2 regions of the Vallitalea sediminicola genome follow, and region 1 is predicted to be linked to the other one. Evidence: a T-box and tRNA genes for the amino acid it is inferred to sense, from the RefSeq annotation. Region 1 holds a T-box; the other holds one or more tRNA genes.
The links. The T-box of region 1 lies ahead of leuS (leucine--tRNA ligase). A T-box ahead of a tRNA ligase gene usually reads a tRNA of that ligase, here a tRNA-Leu.
Positions count from the first base shown of each region.

Region 2: it encodes a tRNA-Leu, which carries the amino acid that the T-box ahead of leuS (leucine--tRNA ligase) is inferred to sense. The anticodon was not compared.

Region 1 is NZ_BTPT01000014.1:6,835-23,879, forward strand. It holds gene ACX6CF_RS06160 (6-phosphofructokinase) at 1-1,226, opposite strand, end outside; RNA gene ssrS (6S RNA) at 1,602-1,782, shown strand; gene ACX6CF_RS06170 (SGNH/GDSL hydrolase family protein) at 1,826-2,491, opposite strand; gene aroA (3-phosphoshikimate 1-carboxyvinyltransferase) at 2,583-3,863, opposite strand; gene ACX6CF_RS06180 (prephenate dehydrogenase/arogenate dehydrogenase family protein) at 3,889-4,983, opposite strand; gene aroF (3-deoxy-7-phosphoheptulonate synthase) at 4,983-5,996, opposite strand; gene hisC (histidinol-phosphate transaminase) at 6,294-7,376, opposite strand; gene fusA (elongation factor G) at 8,142-10,217, shown strand; gene ACX6CF_RS06200 (hypothetical protein) at 10,305-10,772, shown strand; gene ACX6CF_RS06205 (hypothetical protein) at 10,926-11,378, shown strand; gene ACX6CF_RS06210 (hypothetical protein) at 11,520-12,020, shown strand; gene ACX6CF_RS06215 (GNAT family N-acetyltransferase) at 12,082-12,867, shown strand; gene ACX6CF_RS06220 (hypothetical protein) at 12,928-13,896, shown strand; T-box leader at 13,998-14,222, shown strand; gene leuS (leucine--tRNA ligase) at 14,285-16,696, shown strand; gene ACX6CF_RS06230 (hypothetical protein) at 16,774-17,045, opposite strand, start outside.
Region 2 is NZ_BTPT01000069.1:8,286-25,330, reverse strand. It holds gene ACX6CF_RS22060 (amidohydrolase family protein) at 8-1,273, shown strand; gene ACX6CF_RS22055 (DUF6359 domain-containing protein) at 1,373-4,114, opposite strand; gene ACX6CF_RS22050 (hypothetical protein) at 4,350-7,532, shown strand; gene ACX6CF_RS22045 (hypothetical protein) at 7,581-8,411, opposite strand; tRNA gene ACX6CF_RS22040 (tRNA-Leu) at 8,538-8,620, opposite strand; gene ACX6CF_RS22035 (RNA polymerase sigma factor) at 8,886-9,485, shown strand; gene ACX6CF_RS22030 (anti-sigma factor family protein) at 9,509-10,624, shown strand; gene polA (DNA polymerase I) at 10,797-13,466, shown strand; gene coaE (dephospho-CoA kinase) at 13,496-14,083, shown strand; gene ACX6CF_RS22015 (peptide ABC transporter substrate-binding protein) at 14,102-15,694, shown strand; gene ACX6CF_RS22010 (cell division protein FtsA) at 15,911-17,045, shown strand, end outside.

The sequences.
Region 1 (17,045 bases):
ATCAAATGTCTAATATCTAAATATACAGGAAGACCATTTTTATATGGAATATTAGGTTGCCCAAATGTTAATGGAGATATATATTCTATAAGTTCTTTTGTAATATCACCATTATCGGCATATATCCAATTTGTAGGGATTAATTTCTCCTTGTTGGCTACTTTTTCAATATCTACACAATCTATTTTATATGTATATGGAATATTATTAGTTCTAATAATAGATACCATTTGTCCTGTATAACCTTCTACAGCATATTCTACTGCTTTATTTCCAACCTCACAAGCTTCATTGATATCTTGTAATGATGCACTATGCATGGCACTTCTTTGTAATACATTAAGTTCTATTGATCTAACTTTACATCCCAAAGACTTACTTACTATGTGCTCTAGAGTTTTTCCTGTACCGCTTAATTTTGCATGTCCAAAAGAATCATCTAATGAATTCTCAGAAGCTGAAATATAATTACCATCTTTATCCTTAATACCTTCTGATACTGCAACAATAATATTTTTTTTTGTTTTTTGAATACGTTTTAGGTTACTTAAGAAATCATAGATTGAAAAAGGTACTTCAGGTAGATAAATCAAATCTGGAGAAGAATTGTATTCATTTCTAGCAAGTGCAGCAGAAGCAGTTAACCAACCAGCATTTCGTCCCATTATTTCAACAATAGTAACACTAGGAATGTCATATATATATGTATCATAAGATATTTCCAGTATAGTAGTTGCTACAAATTTAGCTGCAGATCCAAACCCAGGAGTGTGGTCAGTTCCAAATAAATCATTATCTATAGTTTTTGGTATTCCAATAATGTGCACATTTTTATTTTTTAGTTTAGCGTATCTTGATAGTTTTAGAACGGTATCCATGGAATCATTACCGCCAATATAAAAGAAAAAATTAATTTTTTTACGTTCAAATATATCAAAAATCAATTTATATTCCGTTTCATCTTCAGTAAAATCAGGTAGTTTATATCTACATGAACCCAAGAACATTGAAGGAGTTGTTTTCAATATTTCCAATTTGTTTTTTGAAGTTGCAAATATTGATGTTAAATTGATTAAATTATGATTCAAAACTCCTTGTATACCATTTATAGAGCCATATACAGTATGTATATTAGGGCTTTCTATGGCTGAATCTATAACACCACTTAAAGAGGCGTTTATTACAGACGTTGGACCACCGGATTGAGCAATAAGACAATTAGACATATGTAAATCTCCTTTTATAATTTTAAAAATTTAATATGAAATATTTTCCTCACAATTTAATATAATACAATATTTAATTTAGAAAAGCAATTACTAATTAAATTGAAGAGTATAATTAACAAAAACTAATGTATAAACATAATAAATATATTAATAGGTAAAATTTGATTGTATTAGTATAAGCAGCTATGCATATAATAATATCGTGACATAGCAATGGATGATATAATATACTTGTAAAATATAAGAAACAAAAAAATAATATTTCAGCTATCATTTATAGACAAAACAAACAAAAAAACCCATAAATATTTGCTGTAATTATCTTGCAAAATTTCTTGATATATAGTATAATTAGTTCACAGCAAAGTTAGATATTTCCTGGGATGTACGATAATCCTGATATTTTGAACCTACAATAGTACTTCGGGAGTTCTATATTTCAGAGTGGATGTCATGCCCTCATTATGGCGGGGAAGACAAAAGCTTTGGTGCGGACACCCACCTAACGCGAGTTAGGGATCAAAATACAGGAAACGGCATATCTGGGTATACATATTTAATTTAAAAAATAAGTTACTATGAAAATAGTAACTTTTTTATTTATCTTCTTTACCGATTGTTCTTTCTTTTAAAACTCCTTGAAAATTAATGTATTTCGTAAATTCAGCAAAAACAGTGTCAAATAATAGATCATAGCCATCTTCATTGAGATGTACACCATCATCTGAAATATATCTTTCGTAATTGTCTTGACAAAGTACTTTGTTGTAAAAGTCAATAAGTGGACAATTATAATCTTTAGAAAGAGTCTTAATTATATGTACGTATTGATTTAAACGTGAATTGTTACGTAAAGGTTTGGCAATTTCTTCGTTAACTGGAGGTGGTGTAATCATAATAGGAATAGGCGTACAATTATTTAAACCTGTTCTATTGTTATGTTGAGTGATTTTATTAATTATATTAGTCAAATTATCTTCAAATTCTTCTAATGATCTATATTTATTATTATTAGCACAATCATTATTGCCAAATTGTACAAAAACCATATTTGGTTGATGAACCAATACAGAAGTTTCAATAGTTTGTAACGCTTCTCTAGTGGTAATACCATTCTTACTAGAATTAACGATGTTCCAATATATGGAAGGATAATAGCTAGGTATATACTTTTCAAGCCTATTGATGTAACTATGGGCTTTATTAACGCCATACCCATTCGAAATACTATCTCCAAATCCAACAATTGTTGTTTTAATCATAAGATAACCTCCAGTTTGATTTTAACATATTAGCTTTAAACTATATAATAATACAAATTAAGAGTAATTCCAATAGTTTTTTAGAAAAAACTTAGAAATCACTAATATTTTGTAATGATTTGTAAAAACCTGGGAAAGATATATCGATACATTCACTTTGGGGGATGGTTGTTGTTCCTTTTGCTACAAGACCTGCTATGGCTAAAGACATTGCTACTCGGTGGTCATTGTAACTTTTAATTGTTGCGCCTATAAGGTTTGGAGAATGAGATATTATCATACCATCATCAGTCCCTATTATATTAGCATTCATTTTACTTAGTTCATTTACCATTGTCTCAATACGATTAGACTCTTTGACCTTCAATTCTTCAGCATCTTTTATTATTGTTTTACCCTCAGCAAAACAAGCAGCTACAGCAATTACTGGGATTTCATCTATTAGAGTAGGGATGATATCTTTATCGATTACTGTACCTGTTAGTACACTGGATTTGACATGGATATCAGCAACTAATTCCCCGTTAATTTCTCTTTGGTTAAGTAAAGATATATTACCATTCATTGCTTTTAAGACCTTAATGATTCCATCTCGTGTAGGGTTTATTCCAACATTTTTAATAACCAATTGAGAATTTTTAGTAATTAAACAAGCTACTATAAAAAATGCAGCTGATGAAATATCACCAGGTATAGCAATATCTTTTGCATATAATTCTTTCACAGGGGTGTTAATTATTGTAGAGCCATTCGTTGTAATATTACCTCCAAAATAATTTAGCATTATTTCAGTGTGATTTCTAGAAAGAACAGGTTCTACTATTCTAGTATCATTCTCGGTGTACAAACTTGCTAAAATTATGCATGATTTTACTTGTGCACTAGCTACCAGGGATTTGTACGTTATATTGTGTAGTTTGGTACCAGTAATTTTTAATGGTGCTTTATTGTTATCATCCATAGATACAATATTAGCACCCATTTTGGTTAATGGTTCAATAATTCTTTTCATAGGTCTATTAATTATTGAATCATCACCAGTTATGATACAATCAAATTTTTGTGGAGCAAGTATTCCAGACATTAATCTGAGAGTAGTACCACTATTGCCGACATATAATTCGCTTTTAGGTTTTTTAAGACCATGCAATCCTTTACCAGAAACAGTGACAATGGAATCATTAACATCAATATTGATTCCCATATCTCTAAAGCAACGAATGGTACTTAAACAATCTTCACCCATTAAAAACCCTTTTATATTTGTAATACCTTTTGATAGAGCACCTAGCATGATTGCTCTATGGGAAATAGATTTATCTCCAGGTACACTAATTTCACCGTGTATGCTTTTCATAGGATGTATTATCATATTTACCTCCAGTAGTTATTGTATTCTAGACATAAACTTTATAATTCATGCCAACCAGTATTTCGATACTTTTATTTTGACTTTCAAGGTCATAGAATATTATTTCTAATACACCTTCTTGGTGCTCTCTATTATTGTTAATTCCTATGTTTTTAATATTTATATTGTTATCACTTAATAAAGATGCTATTTCTGCAATAATACCAGGTTTATCAATAATATCAACGGTAATTTTATATGATTTCATAATAAAACCAGTATTCTTATCTGAGAATGAATTTCTATAATCTCTTGATGCAGAGAAAAATGAGTGTATATTTTTGTTATTGCACTCATCTATATATCCTTTTATTAATGATAGTTCTTGTTGAAATCTATCTATAACGTTAATTATTTGTTTATTATTGGTCAAACATATTTGCTGCCACATTTCTGGAGATGAAGATGCTATTCTAGTGATATCCTTAAATCCTCCAGCCGCAAGAGTATGCATATGTTTATCTGGTGTATCCAGTTTAGATACAAGATTAACAAGTGTAGAAGCAATAATATGAGGTACGTGGCTAATCGTTGCTGTAATAAAATCGTGATTGGTTGGTTCTACTATAATCGGTAAAGCACCAATTGCAGTAATTATTGTCTGTAACATAGTTATTTTATCGTCTGTAGTAGCAGGTAGAGGTGTTAATATATAATAAGCGTTTTCAAATAGATGGCTATCTGCAGCGGTAATTCCACTTTTTTCAGATCCAGCCATAGGGTGGCCACCAATAAAACAATTGTCACAGTTCATATTTATTGCAGCATCAATAATTTTTTCTTTTGTACTTCCAACATCTGTTATAATACAATCTTTATTAATAATTGGTAATAGTTTATTTAGAGCTTCTATATTATTTTCTACAGGTGCACATAAAAAAATAATCTGGCAATCACTAAAATTATTATCGATTACAGTAGTATAATTATCAATTGTTTTTCCGTTCAAAGCTGTTTTTAGTGAAGTAGTATCAATGTCACAAGCAATTATTTTGCATGTTTTATATTGAACTTTGATAGCTTTAGCTAACGAACCACCTATTAAACCAAGTCCGATAAAACCAATCTTATCTATATTCATTATAAAGTCTTTCCAACAAGCTTAGCGAAAGGTCTTAACTCATTGCATAATAAATCAAATTCTTTAGGGGGCAATGATTGAGGACCATCAGATAAAGCTACCGCAGGATTAGGGTGTACTTCAACCATTATACCATCAGCACCTACAGCTATAGAGGCTTTTGAAAGAGGATTAACATATGCTCTTTTTCCTGTAGCATGACAAGGATCTACTATTATCGGTAAGTGACTTTTTTGTTTGATGATAGGTATAGCACTAATATCAAGAGTATTTCTTGTAGCTGTTTCAAAAGTTCTAATACCTCTTTCACATAAAACAACATTTTTATTTCCTTCACTCATTATATATTCAGCAGCATTTAACCATTCATCTATAGTTGCAGATAAACCTCTTTTTAAAAGAACAGGAGTATTGGTTTTCCCAATCTCTTTTAGTAAATAGAAATTTTGCATGTTTCTTGCACCTATTTGGAACATATCAACATATTTATAAGCTGTTTCAACAGATTTTAAACTAGTGACCTCACATACTATAGGTAAACCTGTCTCTTCACGAGCTTTTGCCATATATTTTAATCCTTCTTCTTCTAATCCTTGGAATGAATAAGGGGATGTACGAGGTTTGTAAGCACCACCTCTAAGAATTGATGCACCTGCTTTCTTGATGGCATGAGCAGTTTCAATGATTTGTTGTTCACTTTCTATTGCACATGGTCCAGCCATAATTACAAAGTTATTATTACCAATTTCAACATCTCTTACTTTAATAACAGATGATATCATATTAAATTTTTTATTTGCCAATTTATAGGATTCAGTAACGGGGACGATCTTTTCTACGCCACTCATTAATTCAATATTACATTTTGATAATTTTGATTTATCTCCAACTATACCAACGATAGTAACTTGATCTCCAGTTGATAAATGAGTTTTAAGCCCATGATCTTCAACTAAGTTTATAACATTTTTTATATCTAGTTCATTAACATTTGGTTTCATTACAATAATCATTATTATACCTCCGTTTATATGCATATCAATATAGTATTATTTTCGTTATTATAAAGTCAAGGGATTGGCTTATAATAATGTTTTTTGGTGATATATTAAATAGGATAGACTCATTTAGGTAACCAAGCCCCAAAAGGCATAGCAAAGACCCCTTTTAATATGATTTTAAGGGTCTTCATAACTAAACAGAGTCTATCCGTACAATATAGTTAATATCTAATTAGATGTACTAAAGAAAAAGTCCCTCAATATCTATAGTATACCATAATCAGCTATAAACTAAAATAAATATCAGGTTTAAATCAACTGTTCAATGGCTTGGAAAAATATATCCATTTCTTCTTTTGTACCCAATGTTACACGTTGATATGTATCCATACCAAAGAAGAAACCAGGTCTTACTATAACGCCTTTTTTCTGTAGATCTATAAATAATTCCATGCTAGGTTTTTTAAAATCTATCATCAAGAAGTTACCATGACCTTTAATATACTCGATTCCTAATTCATCAAGTCTTTTATAAGTATATTCTTTAACTGCCTTATTTGATTCAAAAGTATTCTTAACGAATTCATCATCAGCTAGAGCAGCTAGTGCGCCTTCTTGAGCTCCAGTAGTTACGTTGAATGGTCCACGTACTCTATTGATATAATCTATTATTTGTGGATGAGCAATACCATAGCCAACACGTAAAGATGCAAGACCATACATTTTAGAGAAAGTTCGTAGTATAATTAAGTTATCGTATTCTTTTAATAGTGGTAATGACTCTGGATAATTATCATCGTACACATATTCATAATATGCTTCATCAAGTACTATCAGGATATTACTTGGTATTTTTTTAATAAATTCTAATTGTTCTTTTTCTGTAATAATTGTACCTGTTGGGTTATTAGGGTTAGCTATGAAAATAACCTTAGTACGATCTGTTACCTTATCAACAATTCCATTTAGGTCATAAGTATGATTAACTAGGGGTACTTGTATTATGTTACCTCCCATAGTTTTAACAGATGCACTGTATTGCGCAAAGCTAGGTGAACATGTTATAGCTTCATCTGAGGGACTAATAAAAGTACGACCTATTATTGATAATAGTTCATCCGACCCAGCACCAAAAACAAGTTGATTAGTTTCTATATCCATTTTTTTTGCTATAGCATTTCTTAATTTTGTACAGTTTCCATCTGGATATAATGATGGTGTTTTTAATGTTTCAATGATTGCTTTTTTTGCTTTTTCAGAACAACCGTATGGATTTTCATTAGAAGCGATTTTAGTAACTTGTTCAAGATTGAATTCTTTTTTAACATCTTCTATTGGTTTTCCTGGCACATAAGCTCTTAGAGATTCAACTTCTTTTCTACAATTAACCATTTTTAATATTCTCCTTCACAATTATATTCAAATTAATATGTGTAGCCTTATACTACGTTACTAATTTTATACGTATATTCTATCATATATATTATATTTATGTTGTTAAACTATATATTTTATTGAGTATATCATTAAATAAACTTAATTATTAAAGTTAATTCTTCAACATATTAATAAGATTAATCCACAAAAAATTAATAACATTAATGATCATAAAAAGAGTAAATGTATTTTATTTACATCTTTACATATAATATACAGGACAGGTTGACTTAAAACATATAATTATATGGTTTTATATATTTTACGCTTATTAGCTTTTTATGTCAACACTTTAAAGCCGCAAAGTGAAATAATTATTTATTGGGAAATATTCAGTGATGTTTAAATATTAGAATATATAATATAAAAATAATAATAAAATTAATTAAATATTATATTTAATACAAATGTTAATTAAAATATAACACGTAATTAGTAAAATAGTTTATTTTATTTGAGTTTGAGTTAATGAAATATGCACATAAGCATTTTAAGGTTGAACTGTAAAAAATGTTGTGCAAAATTAATAAAATTAATAAATATTTTTTGAAATTATTGAAGGAATTCAATGATTATAGTAGAATATTAACTATAACACATATTTAGTGTTATAGTTTAATAATTTAATAACAACTTTATTTTTTTAATAAAAAATTGAAAAAATATTTTGTTGTATTTACTAATTTTGTAAAAAATATTCCAATGATTGGGGGAAAATCCATGAAAATCTACTCATCTGAACAAATTCGTAACGTTGCACTCTTAGGTCATGGTGGAAGCGGTAAAACAACTTTAACAGAAGCTATGGCAAACGTTGCAGGAATATCTAAGAGACAAGGAAAGATTGAAGAAGGGAATACAATAAGTGATTTCGACAAAGAAGAAATTAGAAGAGGTTTTTCAATAAACACATCCTGTATTCCTATTGAATGGCAAGATTGTAAAGTTAATTTATTAGACACACCAGGATATTTCGATTTTATGGGAGAAGCAAAAGAAGCGACTAGAGTTGCTGATAGTGCAATTATTGTTGTATCTGGAAAGTCTGGTGTTGAAGTAGGAACTGAAAAAGCTTGGGAATATGCACTAGAGATGGAAATACCTAAAATGGTATTTGTTACTGATATGGATGATGACCAAGCAAATCTGAAAAATGTCCTTGACCAATTAAGAGATATTTTTGGGAAAAGTATCGCTCCATTCCAAGTTCCTATTAAAGAAGGAGAACATTTTATTGGTTTTGTTAATGTAGTTAAGATGCAAGGAAGAAAATTTGTTAAAGACCATGTAGAACAGTGTGATATACCAGAGGGTATGACTAGTGAATTAGAGCCAGTTAGAGAAATGATTCTTGAAGCAGTTGCTGAGAGTGATGAAGAGCTTATGGAGAAATATTTCGAGGGTGAAGAATTTACACTTGAAGAAATTCAAACAGCACTTCATAATGGGGTTATCGAAGGAACTATTGTTCCTGTACTATGTGGTTCCGGTATTTTGAATACAGGAGTACAAGTATTGCTTAATTCTATAATTAAATATATGCCAGCTCCAAAAGAAGAGAATACAGTAGTTAAGGGAATAAATCCTGATACGGAAGAAGAAATAGAAGTTATTTGTGACAAAGATGAGCCAATGAGTGCCTTGATATTCAAGACAATTGTAGATCCATATATTGGACGCTTATCGTTATTTAGAGTTTATTCAGGAGTATTAAAAGCAGATTCTATTTATTTGAATGTTAACAAAGATGATATTGAAAGAATTTCACATATTTATGTATTGAGAGGTAAAGAACAGATTGAAGTAAAAGAAATTAGAGCAGGTGATATTGGGGCTGTTGCTAAGATGTCAAATACTAGTACTGGAGATACATTATGTGATAAAAAAACTCCTGTCAAATTAAAAGGAATAAATTTCCCTGAATCTCTTGCATGTAGAGCAGTATTTCCAAAAACAAAAGGTGATGAAGAAAAAATATCATCGGGTCTTCATAAATTAATGGAAGAAGATCCAACGATTAAAATTATACTAGATTCGGAAAACCATCAAGAACTATTGTATGGTATTGGTGGTCAACATTTGGATGTAATAATTAGCAAATTGGAAGCTAAGTTTAAAGTGAGTGTGGATCTTAAAAAACCTAAAGTTCCTTATAGAGAAACAATTAAGAAAAAGGTTAAAGTTCAAGGTAAACACAAAAAACAATCTGGTGGTCATGGACAATATGGTGATGTTCATATTGAATTTGAACCATCAGGAGATAGAGAAACACCTTATATATTTGTAGAAAAGATATTCGGAGGATCAGTTCCTAGGAATTATTTCCCAGCAGTTGACAAAGGGTTACAAGAATCAGTGAATCATGGAGTTATTGCAGGGTATCCAGTTGTAGGTGTTAAAGCTACATTAGTAGATGGTTCTTATCATCCTGTAGATTCATCAGAAATGGCATTCAAGATTGCTACCACACAAGCATTCAAAAAAGGAATGGTAGAAGCTTCACCAATTTTATTAGAGCCAATTTTAAGTGTTAAAGTAATAGTACCAGATGCTTATATGGGAGATATTATTGGAGATCTCAACAAAAGAAGAGGTCGTGTGTTAGGTATGAATCCTGCAAAAGGTAAGCAAGAAATTATTGCTGAGGTTCCACAATCTGAAATGTATGGATATTCAACAGATCTTCGTTCAATGACACAGAGTAGAGGATTATTTACTCAGAAATTCGAGCGTTATGATGAAGCTCCTATGGATATTCAAGAGAAAGTAATTGAAGCTAAGAAAAACGAGGAATAAAAGGTTAAATGGCTGTCCATTATTGGATGGCCTTTTTATTTCTTATGGTTACTGAAAATATAATTTGTATGTTAAGGGGGATAAATTATGTTATTTATTTTTATGGGAGAAAGCTGTACAGGAAAATCTACTGTTGCTGAAAAAATAAGAGATATGGTTAATGCTGAAGTATATAGTGGAAAAGATTATCTGAAATTAGCTAAAAATGAAAATGATGCTTGGAATAATTTTTATAATAAAATGGTTGATGCTAGTGTAGATGTGAATACTTGTGTTAACAACATCATATATGTGATAACTGAAAAAGATGTAATAGCAAAACTTGATAATATTGATTGTGTTAAAGTTAAATTTATTGCAGACATTGATATAATTAAGACTAGATTTTCAAAGAGGATGAAAGGTAATTTGCCAAAACCTATCATAAGTATGATAGAAAGGAAATCACTAGAATGGAAAGAGGTAGAAGGGGATATAGTGCTTGATACTTCTAAAAATAATATTGAAGAAAATATCAATAAAATATTAGAAGTAACTTATAAAAAGAATGATTGAGTAGAAATTAACTTATGAAGAAATATTTCATGGGAGGAACTATAGTTTTATCTGTAGTAATAATATTTTTTGAATCATTAGCAATAGCAATAAAACTAATTAAGATATTGAGTTGAAAGTAAAATTATATAATCGGAAATGGTAAGGTGAGTTATGAAAAAGATAGTTGAAATTATAATAGTACTTAATTTGATTTTTATAATATTAGTTATAATTGGAAATATAATGATGAATAATAAGAATGTTAAAAAGATTGGAATTATATCTGTTTGGTCAGATTTTGAGAATAAACAATATGCTAAAAAAGAAGAGGTAATAGTGGATGATGAAAAAACTATTAAAAAAATACTTGATTTGATAAGGTCGGGAAATATTACTAAAAATATTTGTCTAGATAGGTTACCTGCTGAATACGAGTTGAAACTATATTATAATAATCATGTTATTGATGGTTATTATTGGTATAATGAACCGAATTATAATTTGCATTTAGATAATACTGATGGAGAAATATCAATTAATGGAGAAGAGATGGATAAACTAATACTTAGTATTACAGGAGAAAGAAGCAAAGAAAAGCTAGTAAGTCCCTATGAAAATAAATAATCAATAATAAAATAGAAGTAAATATTATAATTTTATATTAATTATGATATTGATATTGTTGATTTATTAGATATAATAGTTATAAGAAACTAAAATATTATTTTATAGTGTAATATTTATAAGTGAAGGGAGTATTAACAAATGAGGAAGTTAGGTAAATTATTAATTAGGGTTTTATCATTGTATTATTTTATTAAGGCTATTATCCTATTTAAGGAAATCATTATCTTATGTGTACCTGGGATAAAAAGAACTAATAGTGCTCTGCAGAATCTTGGAGTAAACAGTTCATTATATTTTATAATTAATTTTATTGTAATCTTAGGGATAGCTGTTTTGTTATGGATTTATACAGACAAGATTGTTTCAGCTATAATAGGAAATGATAGTAATGACAGTTTAAATATCAATGTAGAGTATAGGGAGTTATTAAGTATTGTATTATTGGTTTTAGGAATTATAATTGTAATAAAAACATTACCAGTTTTACTTACTCAAATACCATATTATTTTTTGGGTAATTCTCAAGGGTACACTTTTAATTTAAGATTGATAAGGTTCTTTGAAATATTTGGACCAGTGTTAAAATTAGCAATAGGTATTTATTTGATTGTTAAAAATAGAATGAATAAAAATGTGTGAAACAATAATGAAAAATTGTTAGATTAGCTGAATTAATACATTTAATAAGGGGAGATAAAACATGAAATCATTAATCAATAAAGGAAAAACATACAAATACAATTGCTTTGAATATGTTGATGAAGAAGATTTGGAGAATTCGTTAATATATAAAGAAAATGAGGAGTATTTAATAGTATATAAAGTTTTAATAGATAAAATTCAATTGTACTGGGCATGTAATTCTAGGGATAATTTTATTAAGGAATTCAACAATTTCTTAACTGAAATGAAAGGAAATAAAATATATGTAGAGTTTATACCAGAAGATTTTGTAGATGAGATGAATAAAATAGGATTTAATATAGAAAGTGAATTTATTGATCTATGGTATAAGGATTTAACTAAGTACATATGTAAGAGCAACAATAGTGTAGAGATAAGAGAATTAAAAGAATCCGAAACACAAATAGCTAGTTTACTTACTAAATCATGCAAAGGATTATCTAGAGGTTTTAAAGGAGAAGATGAAGAAGCAATAAAAGAATGGTACCAAACAGAACACTCCAAAATATTTATTACAGAAAAAGATAATGAAATCATTGGAGTCATATTAGTGAATATGTATGGATTTGATAGTGAAAAAGGGACTGTGGTATGGATTAGATTATTGGCGGTAGACCCTAAGTATCAACATCAAGGTATAGGCAAATCACTGTTGAATTATTGTATAAAGTGGGGTATAGAGAATGGTGCTGTAAGGAGTTTTATAGCAACTGATGTAGAGAATTATAATGCTCTAAAATTATATGAAGGTCTAGGATATGAAAGAAACGAAGGAAGAGGACAAATAAATATGGAAAATTAGTATTGTTATAAAAACTCTATTACCAGTGTTATTGATTTTATAATAAAAGAGGAGAGTGTAATGAAGTATAGTAGAGTATTAAATGTATCTATAGTATTAATAATATTATCAGTTATTATTATAGGATGTAGTAATAAAAATCAAGTAAACGAAGATCAAATTGTAATCAATAATAATGAGAATCAGAAAACACAGGAGAAATTGATTAACAATCTTAAGGATCAAATAGTGAAGCTGGAAGAAGAAAATAATAAACTTAATGAACAAATTGATGCCTTAGATGTAAATAATGATAACCAAGATAAAGCTGAAAATGGAGATGAAGACCTCATATACAGGGAAGATAGATATCAAAATATTGTAGGTGTAAAATCTTATGAAAGTGATTGTTCATTAATGATGTTTCCATATTCTGATTCAGAAATTATTGGGACAAGTCCAAAAGAGGTTAGGGTCATATCAACCGGAACAAATAATCTAGACGAAAAATGGGCTCTTGTTGAAGATTTAGGTTCTATCGCATGGAATAGATACGGTTATATTAAGATAGAAGGTTTGTCTGACCAAGTAGAAGGTAAATTTGACTATGATTCTATTGATGTAAAGATGAAAATTGGAGATATAAAAATAGGTGAAATGAAAGAAAAAGTCATTTCACTATATGGAACTGATTATGCCGTCATAAAAGATGGTAACGGCTTTTTAATCACCTATAATGATGAAGAAGGAATTGGTTTGGATATCACTTTGGACAGCAGATTATCAAGAGTTATGGGTGTAAGGACGAATAAAGAAGGATATCTGACTCAAGAGGGTTTTGGTGTAGGAGATAATGCGCTAAAGGTTTGTAATCATTATAAAACTATTTATAAATATGATTTTTCAGAAGCTTTATATTTTGACCTTGGTGATATGTACATAATGATGATTCAATTTGATACTGAAGAACTTAATGAGGCTAGTAAGATTACAAGAATTGATATTTTACCAGATTGGAATGGAATATTCAATACAGATAATCAAGAATAATATTCATATTAAATAACTTATAGTTTAAATTGATTTTGTTTGCATATTATGCCTTGATTTTACTCATTCAATATGTTATGATACGTTTAATTATATAATTATAATATACAATGAAAAGGATTAGTAGATATTTTATTGGTTATAGAGAGCTGTTGGATGGTGTAAAACAGTATCAATATGTATTGAACTCGCCTTGGAGTATCCTATCTGAAAATAAGTAAGTTAGGACGGTTACTTATCGTTACAAAGACAAAGAGTATTTCACATGAATGTAAATTCTTATGAGATAAAGTAGAGTGGTACCGCGAGAATATATCGTCTCTATGCATAAATTGCATAGAGATTTTTTAATGTTCTTGATAAGAAAGGTAATAAAGGAGGAAAAAAAATGAGCGCTGTTTATAATCATAAACAAATAGAAACAAAATGGCGTAATGTTTGGCAAGAAAATCCAATCAACAAAGATGAAGAAGGTAAAGAAAAATATTACTGTTTAGATATGTTCCCGTATCCATCAGGTAGTGGATTACATGTGGGACATTGGAGAGGATATGTACTTAGTGATGTTTGGAGCAGATATAAAGTACTTCAAAACTACTATGTACTTCATCCAATGGGTTGGGATGCATTTGGGCTTCCAGCTGAGAACTATGCAATTAAGATGGGAATTCACCCTTCTAAAGCTACATCAACAAATGTAGAAAATTTCAAAAGACAATTAAAAGAAATTAGTGCTATATATGATTGGACAAAGGAAGTAAATACAACAGACCCAAAATACTACAAATGGACTCAATGGATATTTGTAAAAATGTTCAAAGAAGGTTTGGCTTATGAGAAACAAATGCCAATAAACTGGTGTCCGGATTGTAAAACAGGTCTTGCTAATGAAGAAGTAATAAATGGTAAATGTGAAAGATGTGGTACTGAAGTTACTAAGAAAAATTTACGTCAATGGATGCTTAAGATTACTGCATATGCTGAGAGATTACTTGATGATCTACAAAAACTTGATTGGCCAGCAAAAGTTATCAAAATGCAAAGTGATTGGATTGGTAAATCCTATGGAGCTGAAATTGATTTTAAGATTAATGGTATAGATGAAAGCATAAAGGTATTTACAACTAGACCAGATACTCTATATGGTTCAACCTTTATGGTTCTTGCTCCAGAACATGATATGGTTAGTAAATTAGCTACTGATGAACAAAAAGAAGAGGTAGAAAAATACGTATTTGATACATCTATGAAATCATCAGTGGATAGATTACAAGATAAAGAGAAAACTGGTGTGTTTACAGGTAGTTATGCAATCAATCCATTAAATGGAGCTAAAGTTCCTATTTGGATTTCAGATTATGTATTAGCTGATTATGGTACAGGAGCCATTATGTGTGTTCCAGCACATGATGATAGAGATTTTGCATTTGCAAAGAATTTTGACTTACCAATAATTCAAGTAATTGCTGAAGATGGAAAAGAAATAGTGGATTTACAAGAAGCATATACTGGTGAAGGCGAAATGATTAATTCAGATGTGTTCAATGGAATGAAATCATCCCAGTCAAAAGAAGCTATTGCTAATTATCTAGAAGAACATGAAATAGGTAAGAAAACAGTTAATTATAAATTAAGAGACTGGGTATTTTCAAGACAAAGATATTGGGGAGAACCAATTCCAATTGTACATTGTGAAAAATGTGGAGCTGTTCCAGTTCCAGAGGATCAATTACCAGTAACCCTTCCAGATGTTAAGTCATATGAGCCAACAGGAACAGGAGAATCACCACTTGCTGATATTGATGAATGGGTTAATACTACTTGTCCAGTATGTGGAGGAAAAGCTAAAAGAGAAACAAATACAATGCCACAATGGGCTGGTTCATCATGGTATTTCTTAAGATATATTGATGTTAATAATGAAAATGAATTAGTATCAAAAGAAAAAGCAAAAGAATGGTTACCAGTAGATATGTACGTTGGTGGAATTGAACATGCTGTACTTCACTTATTGTATGCAAGATTCTACACTAAATTTTTATATGACATGGGTGTAGTAGATTTTGAGGAACCCTTCAAACGTCTATTCAACCAAGGTATGATATGTAAAAATGGTGCTAAGATGAGTAAATCTAAAGGAAACGTAGTTTCACCTGATGATTTGGTAGATAAATATGGTTGTGATTCATTAAGATTATATGAACTATTTGTTGGACCACCAGAATTAGATTCTGAGTGGGATGATCGAGGTATTGATGGCGTTTATCGTTATATAAATAAAGTTTGGAACTTAGTTAGTGAAAATAAAGATAGAGATGTAAAAGTTACTAATGAGCTAGAGAAGGTTAGGAATCAATTAATATATGAAGTGACTAACCGTCTTGATAGTTTCCACCTTAATACGGTAGTTAGTGCATTTATGGAATATACTAATAAATTGATTAGTATATCTAAGAACAATAGTGGTGTAGACAAAGAGACATTAGAAAATCTAATAATCTTACTTTCTCCTTTTGTTCCTCATATTTCTGAAGAATTGTGGCAAATGCTTGGTCATGATGAAAGCGTATTTACTAAGGGATGGCCAACATATGATGAGAATAAAATGAAGGATGACAAAGTTGAAATGCCAGTTCAAGTTAACGGAAAAGTAAGAGCTACAATTACTATTGATGTTGACGAAGCAAAAGATAGTGTGCTTGAAAAAGCTAGAAATGCTATAGAAAATAAACTTGATGGTAAGAATATCGTTAAAGAAATATATGTACCTAATAAAATTATTAATATAGTAGTGAAATAATTATAAAATCCATATATCCTTTAATTCATAATTAACATATTAATTATAGGAGGATATATGGATTTTTTGTTGATTGATTACATCATTTCCATCATAGTTACGACCATATCAAGTTTATTTCTATCAGTAGGAGATAAATTGTTTTTCATAGAATCAATAATCAGAGATGATTCTTGCTTTGTGAACTGTAAGCCGTTTTGTTTCATTTTTACTCCATAACTAAACAGTACCCTAACTTTTTGCTCCATAGGTTTTCCTGTCATATCATTAAGCATGTCAACCATGATCTTAAGTTTTTGTGGACTTATATCTTTAAAAGTTTCGTCATTCAATATGTGAGAACTATCGC
Region 2 (17,045 bases), on a different contig from region 1:
GTGTGATATGACTAATATTAAAGCGCTAAAAGGTCATATCATTTATACTGAAGTAAAAGATAAGTTTGAAATACATGAAAATAGTTACATAGTTATTGATGATAAAAAAATTGTAGGTATTTATAAGGAATTACCTGATATTTATAAAGATATAGCAGTTATTGATTATGGTTATAATTCAATAATAATTCCAGCATTCATTGACTTACATATTCATGCACCGCAATATCTACAAATGGGAATAGGCTTGGATCTTGAATTGATTGAATGGTTAGAACAATACACTTTTAAGTATGAGGCACTATTTTCTGATGTGAATTATGCTAAGAAGCTATATCCTAGATTTGTTAATGCTCTTTATAGAGAAGGTACTTTACGTTCTTGTATTTTTGCAACTATACATAATGAAAGTACAAAGGTGTTGATAGATGAATTGAAAAAGAAGAAACTATCAGCATATGTTGGAAAAGTGAACATGAATCAAAATGCACCTGAGAATCTTTTGCAATCTACAGAATGTTCCATAGAAGAGACTAAAGCATTTATTGATGATAATGATAATGATGAAAATTTAATCAAACCTATAATTACTCCTAGATTTGCACCATGTTGCACTAGTGAATTACTTGAAGAACTAGGTGAATTATCTACCCAAAAACAAGTTCCAGTACAAACCCATCTTTCAGAAAACAGAAGAGAAGTGGAGTGGGTTAAATCTTTATTTCCAGATAGCAAAAATTATTCTGATATTTATAAGAAACATCATTTATATGGTAATCAAAAAACCATACTGGCGCATTCCATTTACTTGACGGATGAGGAAATTGATATGGCTAGAGAAGATAAGAATATCTATCTAGTTCATTGTCCTAATTCTAATAGCAATTTATCTAGTGGGATAATGCCTGTAACATATTTTCTAGACAAAGGCATCAATATTGGTTTAGGTACAGATATTGGAGCCGGAAATAAGATAAGTATGAAAGATATGATTACAAGCGCTATACAATATTCTAAGATAAGACATGTATATAATGAGGGAGAACGTATACTGAGCCTTCCTGAAGCATTTTATCTAGCGACTAAAATGAACGGTAGTTTCTTCGGGAAAATTGGTAGTTTCGAGGAAGATTATTATTTTGATGCTTTGATCATTAAAGATCCTGACCCTCTTATAAGTTGTTTAAGCCCATTAGAGCGATTACAGAGATTCTTATATTGTGGAGATAGCAGTAGCATTGTTGAAAGGTATTTAGAAGGAGAAATCATTTAATTAGGGTAAAGATTTGACGGTAACTATATTTTAGCTACCGTCTTTTTTTATTTCATAATTAAATTCTTCTTTTGCATATGAAACAGAATCAGTACTATATTAATTCACGAATTCAATAGATGTAACATTTCTAAGACCAGGTAATAACATATAATCATTACGAGTACCTGTCACTAAGATCTTACGTCCTAAGGCATTAGAGTTTTTATTAGGGCTGAATTCATTCCTCATACTAGATTCTAATTTAACAGCTATAGTTTGGGCTTGAGGATCATTAGTATCAGCAACTTTTATTGCATAGATACCATTAAGATCACTAACAATATAGCCTCTAAGGGTAACTTCAGTACCATTAGTTTCACTAAGAGCTTCTGCTACAGTTAAGGCTGTTGGTCCACCTGAATCAACAAATTCAATTGAGGTAACACTTTTCAATCCAGGAAGTAACATATAATCGTTGCGAGTACCTGTTACCAAAATTTTACGTCCTAAGGCATCAGGATTATTAAGAGGACTAAATTCATCTCTCATATTGGATTCAAGTATAACAGCTATAGTCGTAGCTTGAGGATCGTTAGTATCAGCAACTTTCACAGCGTAGATACCGTTAAGCTCAGAAACAATATATCCAGTAAGAGTAACCTGTGTACCATTAGATTCACTAAGAGCTTCTGATACAGTTAGAGCTGATGGATTACCTGAATCAACAAAGTCAATAGAGGTAACACTTTTTAATCCAGGAAGTAACATATAATCGTTACGAGTACCTGTTACCAAAATCTTACGTCCTAAGGCGTCAGGATTATTAAGAGGACTAAATTCATCTCTCATGTTAGATTCCAGTTTGACAGCTATAGTTTCAGCTTGTGGGTCATTGGTATCAGCAACATTCACAGCGTAGATACCGTTAAGGTCAGATACAATGTAACCGGTAAGAGTAACTTGTGTACCATTAGTTTCATTAAGTGCTTCTGCAACAGTTAGTGCTGAAGGTTGGGGATTACTATTTATAGTAGTTGTTTGACCATTAACTATATTATATGTTCCAGTATAATCATTTTTTAATACACCATCAGTACCATATAAAGATAATGTTATACCAGTATCTTCTTTAACTGCAATATTGACTTGACTAGAAGAATCAATCATCGCAGTACCTAGAATAACACCATTTTTAGATGCTGCTATTATTTCGCCTGTATTTCCAGTTATTGATCCTTGTAAATAACCATAACCAGTTGATAAACCAGTAACTGTTTTAGTATCTTTATTAGAACCATCGGCTTTAATTCGTATTTTTATTGGTGGATTTGCCACAGAAACTATTCTAGCAGTAACAGCAGATGGTAATGGAACAGGAACAGTGTTATATCCTGAAGAAGTCCAAGTACCATTTAGATAAAGCTGTCCTTGTTGAGTTCCTCCATCTTGGTAAGCACCGAATAATGGATTAGTAGCATCTCCTGTAATAGATATTGCAAAAGCTTCATTTTCATAAACATAGGCAGGATATAATGCAAATGAAGCAGAGTCAGTAGGTCCGCCAGTTGATGGATGTGGTGCACCATAAGAACCATCTGCGAAAGTATCTGTATTCCATGGATCATATCCGCCTGATGGATTAGTCCAAGGTTCTGCTTGCTGTTCAGCATTCTCAATGGTTGCCATTGGAGTTGGTGTAGGAATACCGGCATCATGATTAATTCCATCGAATCCTACATAACTTTCTGGAGTCGCAAGCCAATTAACTATGTTAATACTTAATGTTGCTGCATGTCCAGTATCGTTCCAACCTGGCCATGTAGATTTGGTTGAACCATCACTTTCTCTTAGATATTTTGGAGTAGAGTCTTCTATAGGGGAAGAATCACCAATAAAAGCGGCTTTTCCTAAGCTTGGTTTAGATATAGCAACATAGGCTCCTTCATTCTCTCCGCCAAAATATAAACCAGTATCTGCTGAATGAGACCATGCTGTAGGATTATCAGTAGATGAAAAATATACTATACCTTTTGCTTTGCTACCGTCAACAATAGAAAGGGTAGCACCAGCAGCCATAAGTATAGGGGATACTCCTGTTGTTAATCCTTCTGAATATGTAGTGGATTTTATTCCAGAAACGCCGCTCAAGCAATCTATGGCATTAAATCTAAATCTTAAACCGAATGTTTCAGCTAACCATCCTGTATTTGCTGAACCCGGATTCCTCATATCTCCATATTCTGAACTCATGTTATATGCTATATCAGTTGACCTATTATAACCATTATATACTTCAGTTGAATCCCATGTATTAAGATTTCGATCAGCATTATAATGGTCTCCTATAAGATATATTCCTTTTCCAGAATTTACGAATTGTTCTAAAGCATCATATTCCGATAACATAAGTGGTCTATTAGGTTCAGCCATTACAAAAACATCTGCATCTTGTATAGCAGAGTAGGTGATGACACATTCATTAATAGCCACATTACCAGGTTGTCTATCGTCATAAAACCTGATAATTCCATCATTGTTCTTATCAATGCCTCTGTATTCTCTTACAGTATAACCTTCATTAACTAATGCGTCGGCAAAACTTGAAAATGCACCGTCAATAACCCAGTCTGCACTACCAGAAGTACCGCCATGAGAAGTATCAAATAGTATTAATTTTCCATTGTCATTAGTAGGCGAAGGTGTTTTTTCTGGGATAATATTATTCCATGTGTATGGTGTAGAGGTAGCACTTGCTGCTAATGTACTAAGGTTTTGATTAGGAATAAAATAAGATGTCAGTAGAAGTGATAAAACTAGTACCCAAAGAAGTTTTGCGAATTTAGAAAAATGTTTAAACATAAAACTAAAACCTCCTTAATTTGGTATGCTTTTTTAAAAATGCGACAAATTATTGGTGCATTAGACAATTAAGTGTTATATTTTAATGAACATTGTCTATATATTTTATTATACAACAAAACAGACATACTTGCAATTTTGTAATGTTAAAAATATAATTTATTGACTTCGTTGTAGATAAAATTTATAATTACTAATGGAATATTATAACGTAATATGAGGAGGTTATAGAAGCATGTACAAAACTAGAAATATATATAATAGTATGTTACTGATAATTATCATATTGACTATAATATTAACTATAGTAGCATGTAGCGATAGCAATAAGGATGATTTAGAAGAATCTAATAATGATAAAGAGTCTTTACAAGTTGAGAGCAGCGAAGTAATCGACAAGGAAATTACAATGGAAACTAATAGTAAATCAAATGATGAAAATAGTGATTTAATAACGTTAGATAAACAAGATGTGAAACACATTGTTAAAGAAAACAAAAGGGTTACTAGGTATTATGAACTATCTAAAACTAATGTTAATAATATTGATAGTATTTCTATAGATAAGGATAGATTTATAATAAAATCCACTAATATAGACCGAAATAAAATTGAACTAATTAATGAAACTTGTGGTGATGAAAACATAACATCCTTTACTAAACAAATAAGCAATGACCAAAGCATATTTTTTGCCGGATATTATAGTATAGGGATCAATTCAAAAGAAGGAATAAAAATCTATTCAATGTATGTAGATGATGAAATCAATCTGTACGAACGATTATTAAGTATTGATCTGACTAATGCTATTGGAATGAAGTTAATTGATTTTGATGATTTGTATTTTTTGGAGTACGAAGAAAATAATTTTACTCATTTGATCTCTTATAAACCTTATGATGCTAATCAATATAAAATGTTATTGCAAGGAGATATCTTGGAGATTAAGAAATTGGTGGATGGTAATTTCATTATAGTAACACAGAATAAAAATAAACTCATATTTAACCTGATAAATGAAAAATGTGAATTGATAAAAGATACAGAATTTGATTTGGATGATAAATTAGAATATAAAGGTATCACACAAAATGCTTATAATAGTCTTCATCTGTATCTTAACTATAAGAATAAGAATGAAAGTCAGATTATAAATATTTATATTAATAGTATGGATGTAAATACACAATTTGCTGTTCCCTATAAATTCGAACATATTTTAGATGTAGATAATACATATATATTCATAGTCAATGATCAATCTGGAAATAAAAGTTTAGTTGTATGTGATAGAAATTATACTGTTCTAGATGAAATTGATTTTGGTATTGATAAACTCAGTACAATTAGTAATCTTCAATTTCATAAAACTTATGATGTCCCCCAAGCTTTTATAACAGGAGTGGTAGAATATAATAATAAAAATTATTTCATAAAAATAGAATTAAATAAGATAGAAGATTACAAAACATTGATTATTCCGTCAAAAAGCCAACGAATCAATATTGATAAAGATAATCATATTTATTACACTTCAGATATTAATTCAAATGATGGGTTTGCATTTATTAATTTCAATACTAAAAGAAGTATTGATGTAATATCTGATTCGCCATATTTCATTTTAGAAAATGGGCTTTATCGTAATATCAATAATTTAATAACTAAAATCAAAGATATAGATCTTAGTAATAATGGTTTAAAAGCATTCAAAATTGGAGACGACTGTTATTGCTTCTATAATTATGGTGAATATCTTTTTACAAATAGTTTAAAGGATAATAAAAATGTTGAAATATTTTATGATTCAGTTTTAATAAATAGCTTACCACCAAAAAGCATATATATTGATAAGTCCAATAATGAAGCGTTGATTAAAGATGAAATTCATTTATACACTTTGAGTTATGATAACAACAAAAAAATTATTTGTAATAATATTAATGAATTAGGATTAAATGATGAAGAAATATATAAGGAAAATTCTATCATCCTAATTTATGATGAAAATTCAATATTCAGCTATGATAAGATGAATAACAAATTGATAAAATCTGATTTTAGCGAACCTATTAGCTGGTTTAAAATATATTTCAGTGATAATGATATTATCATATATTCTAATGATAGTATGTATAAATATAGTGCCCATACACAAAAATTAACAAAGGTAAATATTCCTGACAATGATAGTTCACCATACATTAGAGAAGAAAATGGTTATTTAAGGGTTGATGATTATTATTATGATACTGTAAATGGTAATTTAAAATCTTATAGATTAATTGAACCTAAGAAGTTTAATGGTGCTATTGATAACAAATATTATTATCCTACATTAAATTTTGAGATGGAAAATACTTCGCCTAATGAAATTATCTTGTACTCAACTCCTTTTATAAATTATAGTATAGGTAATAAGAGAATAAAACTTATAGATTATAATACTAAAGAACGGATAACATATATACTTGAATATGAAAGTAATAATCTTTATAAAATAAAAAATAATACTTTGATGAAAATATCCAATGAAAATATTAGGAATTATGATATTTCAAAAGATTATCTTGCATATACTTCAAACTTGATAAATGAAAATTTATATTTAAAGAATCTTATAAATAATAAACAATATATAATTAATTCTGGTTCAGTACTAGATATTGGTATATGTAAAGAAAATGTGTATTTTCTAGATGTAGATGATAATAATATATATAAATACAATATTAATAACAAAGCAAGCAAACAGTTAACTAAAACTAATGATGTTAAAAAAATATATTATACAGACGAATACATCATTTATCAGGAGCCAGATAAATTTTACATTATGGATAAAGATAGTTTTGGGTTTATTGATTCTATGGAAGGTAATATAATGGTCATAGATGATGATAAGAATAGAATATATTATGATAATTTTGTGCTTACATTAGTTTATGATCTCGACTCAAACATTAATGAAATATATGCTACTACTGATTTAGATTGTGATGGATTGCTTAATGATAAATTAATAGGAGAAGTATATTATGATGGACCTGGTGGAATTGGAGTTATAACTAAAGGTGATTTTGATTTTTATAAAGATGGAAATAAAGATTATAAAATAAATGAAAAATATTCTATATCTGATATAGGAGTTATGTACGGGTTAGTGTATTATATATTTGAAAATGATACTCTGAAGTATCATAAACTTGTTGATTATAATAATTATGTAGAGGATGAGGGTAAAATCTATCTTTATTATGATGATGATAATATTTATTATAAATGGAAAGAATCATATTCTAGTGAAGATTATATATGGGTTCAATATAATATCTCTACTGGTAATAAACAATCGGTAGAAACAATTGATAAAACTAATTTAAATGTCGTTTCAGGAGTACCTAGGGGCGCTTAAGAAAAATAAAATAAGGTGCTAGGCTATTAAATTAGCTTTTAGCACCTTCTATTTAATTGTAAGAACACTTTTTTGTAAAAAGTGTTTATCGCAGTTTTCTATAGTCTTAATATTAGGAGCAATGGCATATAGAAAAACTGTACATTTTTTATCTTTTAAATATTTCATATAAATCCTGCTTTTGAACTTAGTAACTGGAAAATCCTGCTTACCATTATATTTTGATGGTGGTTTTCCGTATTGAATATAAGATTGATAATTCTCCTTGTATTGATGGTTATGTCCATGAGTTGTTACAGTAGCATCAATAACTGACCAATTATTATAATTAATATAAGTGTCTACTTTATTAATACTATCTATCTTGTAATCAGAAATAGGATTATATAGTCCAAATCCCCCTAATACTAGTTCATTAATATCATAAGTTCCAGGAAGTATAGCTTCTTCAATATTAACATTTCCATCATCATCAAATCCAAATCTATGATTGATATCATATAATTCTTGTACAAAATATGCTCCATAAAAAGCACCATAATAATTAGAATCAGGATTATATATCATGGAAGCACCATTTAGATATTCAAAAGCACCAAAATTATATAATACAGTATAATTCATTTTTCTATCCATAAAAGAAGTAAAACCTTCATTATCATTGAATGTCATAACAAAAGGGTACCAGTCTTTTTTATTCGTAGTCAGACCACCTGGCATTTTTATATCTATTTTTATTTCCTTAATAAAGCTATCTTTTTCACAAATAAAGCTATAGATTTTCATTACTGATAAACTTTTGATGTATTGAAAAAAAGGACTAATTATAAATAAAATGATTATAAGACATATTATTGTTTTTTTAATTATTGGTTTCAAAATTAATCTCCTCACAATAAAAATCTTTTATGTCTTTGTTAGATTAGTAAATTTTCTGTTATAATATTAGTATAGACAAAAAAACGCCTATTAATGAATAATCATAAATTGACGTTTTTTTATTAATGCGGATGGAGGGACTCGAACCCTCACGATGTCACCACCGGTAGATTTTGAGTCTACTGCGTCTGCCATTCCGCCACATCCGCGTGTCCCTGTGACGTTTATAAATATTAACACATACATCTAAAAAAAGCAACACATTTCTAGAAAAAATTACAAGTTTAAAAATTCTGTTAATATTGAACACGTTCAAAAAACATCTTTACATATTTGGGATTTTTGTTACAATATGTTTAACAATAAAATTTGCATTAATGATAATTATAATAAAACATGCTACAATAAGTGAATACATTAAGATATATTATACGAATGAAAAAAGGGTTTAGTGAGAGGAGGTACAACCTAAAAATGCTACATGATATGGAAAAAACCATTATTAAAAAAGCAAAAAAAGGTGATAAAGATGCATTTGAAAAATTAATCGTTAATTATGAAAAGAGAGTCTATAACATTGCTTATCAGATGTTTGGAAATGAACATGATGCTAATGATATGGCACAAGAAGTTTTCATAAAAATTTATAAATCTTTAGATAAGTTTAATTTCAAATCTTCTTTTTCTACTTGGATACATAGAATTACAGTTAATACTTGTATTGATGAATTTAGAAAAAAGAAAAAAAATAATCAGGTTGAATCTATGGATGAATCACTGGAACAACAAAATGGAGTTATACATAAACAATTTGTTGATAAGGGGTTGACTCCAGAAGAGACAGTCATAAAAAAAGAAAATATTTCATTTATTAGAGAATCTATAAACGAGTTAAAAGAAGAACATAAAATGATTATTATACTTAGAGATATAAAAGGGTATTCCTATGATGATATTGCAGATATATTAGATATATCTATTGGAACAGTAAAATCACGTATATCTAGAGCAAGATTGAATCTAAAAAAAATAATTACAGAAAAAAAGGAACAAAATAAAAACGTTTACGTCTAATTAAGTGAAAGGAGGGCTAAAAAATGGATTGTAATAAAGTTCAAGAAATGATGTCGTTATACTTTGATAATGAATTATCAAAAGAAGAAAGAAAATTGTTTGAAGAACATATTGTTAATTGCGAACAATGTAAAGAAGAACTTGATTTTCTGCAAACAATGATTAATAATGTTAACGATGTAAATGAAGAGAAAGAATTACCATCAGATTTTCATGAAAATCTAATGGCTAAAATAGATAGCGTAAATTCAACTGAAATACAGACTGAAAACAGGATAAATAGACTTAATAGATTTAGAAAATATTATACTGCGGTAGCTGCAGTTTTTGTTGTTGTATTAGTATTTGGGTTTATCGGCATAGCCAATATTAATAGAATGACTGATGATGATTTACAATATGACCTTAATAAAGAGTCAAGCATAGAAGAGAATATGGATCAAGATAAAAGAGATGAAGAAACAAAAAAAGCTGCTCCTGCTAAACAAATAGCTACTATAGACCATGATAATGATATTAATAATGATGGTTTTGGTACTAGTGAATTCCAAGCTATTGATGATGGGAAAAGTATATCCGAAAGGACTTATGAAACTGAAGAAAAGTCAAATGACTCTACCTCATATAAAGGAAATATTGAGCCGAAGAATGATATACAGGGTTTAACTAAAAATGATAATTCACAAGAAAAATCAAATGGAAAAGATATTAAACAAGAATTAAAAGAAGAAGATATAAAAGAAGTAGCTCCTGATAGACAAATAACTACTAAAGATCATGATGATGAAACTATAAAAGAATATGATCTAGATACTTACGAATTCCAAGTTACAGAAAATGAAAACGGTATAACAGAGGATACTTATGGAGATGAAGAACCTAATGATGCTGTTAAAAACAATAAGCTCTTGGATAATGGCAACCAAATTGAAGATGTTAAATTAAATGAACAAGAAGATAATAATAAAATAACATTGACATCCGATAGGGGGGAGGATACTACTGCCGAAACTGAATCCGAAGATAATAAAAACAATAATGAGAGGAATAAAGAATGGATAGTTATGATAACTGTAATAATCATACTACTTATTCCATTAATATATATAAGAGTTGAAAAAAATAAATTAAAGAAATAGTAGAAAAGCAAAGGATAATTGTTCTTTGCTTTTTTTATTTTATATTTCATTGTTAATTAGTTGCTCATTTGTTATAATAATTATAATATTATGCTAGAACTTTTAGCTAGATAAGTCAAAATTTAACTAATATATAACAATATATATTAAATAAAAGTTAGGATGAATAAATATGAATAATGACAAAGTACTATTAGTCGATGGGAATAGTATTATGAATAGAGCTTATTATGGATTACCTTTATTATCTAATTCAGAAGGTATATATACTAATGCTGTTTTAGGTTTTGTAAATATACTATTAAAAGTAATTAAAGATGAAAATGCAACGCATATAGGTATTGCATTTGATTTGAAATCACCTACTTTTAGACATGAAAAATATAAAGAATATAAGGGAAATAGAAAAGGTATGCCAGATGAGTTAGGTATGCAGATGCCTATAATAAAAGATGTCTTAAAAGCTATGCATATTAATATTTTTGAGTTAGAAGGTTATGAAGCTGATGACATTCTTGGAACTTTGGCTAATAAAAGCGAAAAATCAGGTTTTGATACAACGGTTTTATCTGGAGATAGAGATTTATTACAATTAGCAACCCAAAAAGTGAAAATAAGTATTCCAAAGACAAAGAAGGGGACAACTACAACTGAAAACTATTTTGATGAAGATGTTATAGCCCTTTATGGAGTTACTCCCGCAGAATTTATTGATTTAAAAGGTTTGATGGGTGATTCATCAGATAATATTCCTGGTGTTCCTGGAATTGGCGAAAAGACTGCGATTAAGATTATATCTAATTATCATTCAATTGAAGACGCTTATAATCATATTGATGAATTAAAGCCACCTAGAGCCTCTAAGAATTTAAAAGAAAATTATGATCTTGCAATTTTAAGTAAGGAACTAGCTACTATTTGCATTGATTGTGATGTAACTTTTGAAAAGGATAGTTTGAAAATTGATGATATATTTAACGAGGAAACATATAAATTATTCAAGAAATTAGAATTTAAACGTTTGTTGGAAAAATTTGATTCTTCTATAGGTAATAGCGATGAAAACAACTCATTATCAATTATCTATCATTCTATATCTACTCAAGATGAATTAGAAACGTTGGTCACTAAAATTTCTAGTGAAAAGCAAATAGCTTATTATATCGTAACTGAAAATAATAAAGTGATTGGTCTTAGTATTGCTTTTAATGAAAAAGAAGCATATTTCATAAAATGTTTCGGTGAACTTGATGAGTTAAGCATTTTTGGCACAATGAAAAACATTTTTGAAAATAAAGACATAATAAAGATTACTCATGGTTTGAAAGATGACCTACACATATTTGATCGCTATAATATTAAATGTGAAAATGTTTGCTTTGACACTTTTGTAGGAGCATATACTGTCAATCCTACAAAAGATACTTATGATATAGATGATATTGCAAAGGAATACTTACAAATAATAATCAAATCAGAAGAAGAGTTATTAGGAAAAGGTAGAAATAAAATTTCATACCTTGAACTGCCAGAAGAAGAACTAACAAATCATTGTTCTTTATTAGTATCAATTATCTATCATAGTTATGATAAGATGGATAACATGATTAATGAATTAGATATGCATCATTTATTCTATGATATTGAGATGCCTTTGATTTATGTTTTGTTTGATATGGAGCTTTATGGTATAAAAGTTGATTCTGTATTATTACATGAATACGCAGATAAGTTGGGCAAAATTATAGATTTGCTTGAAAGTGAAATCTATGAACTGGCTGGGGAAGAATTTAATATTAAATCTCCTAAACAGCTAGGAATTATTTTATTTGAGAAGTTGCAACTTCCTATAATCAAAAAAACTAAAACAGGTTATTCTACTGCTGCTGAAGTTTTAGACAAATTGAAAAATGAACATCCAATCATTAATAAAATCAGTGAGTACAGACAACTGACTAAGCTGAAATCCACTTATGCGGATGGACTGTTCGATTATATCGGTAAAGATGATTCAAGGATTCATTCTACTTTTAAACAAACTATTACGTCAACAGGTAGAATTAGTTCTATAGAACCTAATCTACAAAACATACCAATAAGAATGGATATAGGTAGAGAAATAAGAAAGGTATTTGTGCCTAGGGAGGATTATGTTTTCATTGATGCTGATTATTCCCAGATAGAATTACGGTTGTTAGCACATTTATCAGAAGATGAGACTCTAATTGAAGCTTATAACAATCATCAAGATATCCATAGATTGACAGCATCCCAAGTTTTTCATATTCCTTTTGAAGAAGTAACTAGTTCACAAAGAAGTAATGCAAAAGCTGTTAATTTTGGTATTGTATACGGTATAGGTGCATTTAGCTTAAGTCAAGATCTTCATATTACAAGAAAAGAAGCTCAGGAATATATAGATAACTACTTTAGAAAATATCCAAGTGTCAAGATATATCTTGATAATTGTATTAGATTTGCTAAGAATAGAGGATATTCTCTAACAATGCTTAATAGGAGAAGACCAATTCCTGAATTGAATTCTAGCAATTTTATGCAACGTGCTTTTGGTGAAAGAATTGCCATGAATACACCGATACAGGGTAGTGCTGCAGATGTTATTAAAATTGCCATGATTAATATGAGTAACAAATTGAAATCAGAGAATCTTCGTTCAAGATTGATTCTTCAAATACACGATGAATTATTAATAGAAGCACATAGAGATGAAGTTGAGTTAGTTAAAAAATATTTAGTAGAAGAAATGGAAAATGCAGTTGATATAAGTGTGAAATTAGAAGTAGATGTGAATATGGGTATGACTTGGTATGATACCAAATAATAGATTTTAGTAAATTTGGAGTTGATTAAATGAAAATTATTGGAATAATCGGTGGTTGTGGTAGTGGCAAGTCAGAAGTTTCCAATTTATTCAAGAATAGATTTAATGCTTATATTATTAACGCTGACAAAATAGCACATAATGTTATCAGCAAAGATAGTAAAGCCTATAAAAAGATAGTAAATCATTTTGGAAAGCATATTTTGGATGATAATGGAAATATTAATAGAAGTAGACTAGGAAAATTAGTTTTTTCTAATGAAAATGAACTACAGCAACTAACAGATATTACTCATCCATATATTAATGAAGATATAACATGTATCATTAATGAATTAAAGAAAGAAAATGAATATTGTTATATTGTTCTAGAAATAACTGCATTGGGAAAAGGTGAAATATACTCTTTAATAGATGAATATTGGTATGTATATTGCAATATTGATGTTCGCTTGGAGAGGTTATTAAAATATAGGAATATTTCTACTGAGTTAGCCATGAATATAATCAGCAAACAATTATCAGATGAAAAGTTCAGAGAATATGCTACTGTGATAATTGATAACAGTGATACCTTAGATATTACTTATAATCAGATGAAAAAATATCTAGACTAGTCAACAGGAGGAATAATAATGAAAAAATTATCTTTAATCATGCTATTAATATTGTGCTTTTCGCTATCTAGCGGATGTACTAAAACAACAGATAAAGATACGATAGAAAACACACAAGTTAACCAACAAAGCGAAGAAGAGAATTTAGCGGAATCTACACCAGAGTTTGGTGGGGAACTAAAATTATTAATGAGAGATCCATCTACTCTAAATCCATTAATAAACACTGATAGAACTGTAGATCAAATATTGAAGCTAGTATTTGATTCTCTATTTGAATTGGATGATAAAGAAAAACCAGTTACTAATTTAGTAGATTCATATGAATTATCAGATTCTGGAACTACTGTTACCATTACTCTAAAGAAAAACATATTATTTCATGATGGGGAAGAGCTACATTCGGATGATGTTGTATATAGTATAGATACGTTAAAAGCTGCACCTGATGATGCGATATATAAGGTTAATGTAAAAAATTATAAAAGAGCTTCTGCAGTAGATCAATATACCCTTAAAATATATTTTGACCAACCATTTGCATTTTCATTATATACAATGAATTTTCCTATAATACCTAAACATCATTATAAGTCTAATGATGATAATAGTATGAAACCAATTGGTACGGGAGCTTATGCTTTTTCTAACTTTACCACCATGAAAGAACTTAATCTTATAGCCAATAAAGATTGGTTTAATGGTGAAGTCTATGTTGAAAAGATAAAAGGAATCATTACAAGAGATAAAAACAATGATTCAGATGCTTTTAACCAAAATATCGTTGATATAATTAACCCAACTAAGTTTGATTGGCAAGAGTATGCAGAGACTGAAGGGGTTTCATTAACAGAATATCCAACTTATTATTATACCTTTTTAGGTTTTAATTTTAATAATACAATATTAGGTGATAAAAATATTAGAAAATCCATAGCATATGCAATTGATAGATCAGATATCATCAAGAATGAATTTTTAAATCATGCATATATAACTGAATTTCCTATACATCCAAAATCATGGTTGAATGATAATGATTCAATAACTTATAATAAAGACATTAACAAATCAAAAGAATTAATTACAGCAACTGGTTTTGTTGATGATGATGGGGCTGAAGAGAAACTTAATTTAAAGTTATTAGTTAATAGTGAAAATCCTCTTAGACTTAGAATTGCTAATAAAATTAAAGAATCTTTAGAGAGTATTGGTTTTGTTATAAATCTTGATTTAGTTGATAATGCAACCTACAATCAAAAAATAATTAGTAAAGACTTTGACCTATTATTAGGTGAATGGAAATTATCGGAGGTACCTGATTTTACATTTGCTTTCCATTCTTCTCAGATTCAAGAGGGTAGTAATTTCGTTTCTTATAATAATCCAGAATTGGACAAAGTATTAGAAACAATCTTTGGCAGTATTAATGATGATGATATATTAAATGCTACTAATGAATTTAAAAATATATTTGCAGAAGACTTGCCTTACTATAGTTTGTTTTTTAGAACATCTGCAATTATTTCCAAAGATAGAGTTAATGGTAGGTTAAATCCTTCTGTTTATAATAATTATAACGGTATAGAGAATGTATATATTTCTAAATAATAAATTAGAATATTACTAATATTATCTTAGAGGGTTATTTTCAAAAAGAATCTAATCCTCTTTTGTTAAAAAAATATATAAAACTCTAGATTTTTTCTATTTATGTGTTATTATATATTATGTATATGTATGCAAACAATTGATTCAATTAGAAATAAACAATAAAAATAGTTGTTTCAAATTTCTGTAATAAGCATTTGAGGTGATTTTTAAGCTATGACATCAGAAGAAATATTACATATTAACGAATATGTTTTTGGATTAGACATAGGAACTAGAAGTATAGTAGGAATTGTAGGCTATATGGATAACAATAAGTTTAACATAATTGGTAATTATACAGCTTTACATAACACAAGAGCTATGATTGATGGACAGATTCATGATATAGAAAAGGTTGCTGAAACAGTTAATTTGGTTAAATCAAAGCTTGAGAAACAAATAGGATTTCAGTTGAAAAACGTGTGTATCGCTGCTGCGGGACGAGTTTTGAAAACCTATCAAGTTCATGTTGAGGAACAAATGGAAATTAATCAGGTTATTAGTAAGGACCATATACATCTCTTAGAATTAATGGCTATGGAAAAAGCACATGAAATGTTAAATCAAGAGTTACTCGAAGATAGTGTATATCATTGTGTAGGTTATAGTGTAATAAAATATTATTTGAATGATTATACATTTTCTAATTTAGAAGGTCATAAAGGTAATAAGATAGGGGTAGATTTACTCGCAACATTTTTACCTCAAGAAGTAGTTGATAGTCTATATTCAGTTATTGATAAATGCAATCTTAAAATATCCAATCTTACATTAGAACCAATTGCAGCTATAAACATTGCTATTCCAGAACAATATAGGTTATTGAATATTGCATTAGTTGACATAGGTGCAGGTACATCAGATATTGCTATTACAAAAGAAGGTAGCATAATCGCTTATGGTATGATTCCAATGGCAGGTGATGAAATAACAGAGCAAATTGTACATGATTATTTGGTTGATTTTGCTACTGCCGAAAAAATCAAATTAAAACTCAACAAAGTTAAAACTGTAGTTTTTAAAGATATTATGGGTATTACACATAAAATAGGTTCAGATGAAATATATAATAAAATAAAACCAACAATGGATTCTCTTGCTGAAAACATAAGTAGTAAAATATTGGAGCTCAACGGTGGAAAAACTACTAATGCCGTATTTTGTGTTGGTGGCGGCGGAAGGCTGAAAAAATTCACTAATGTGTTAGCAAGCAAACTTGGTCTTCAGAATGAACGTGTTGCTCTTAGAGGGTATGAAGTACTTAATGACGTACATTTCAAGAATAAAAGTTCGAAAAATCCTGAGATGG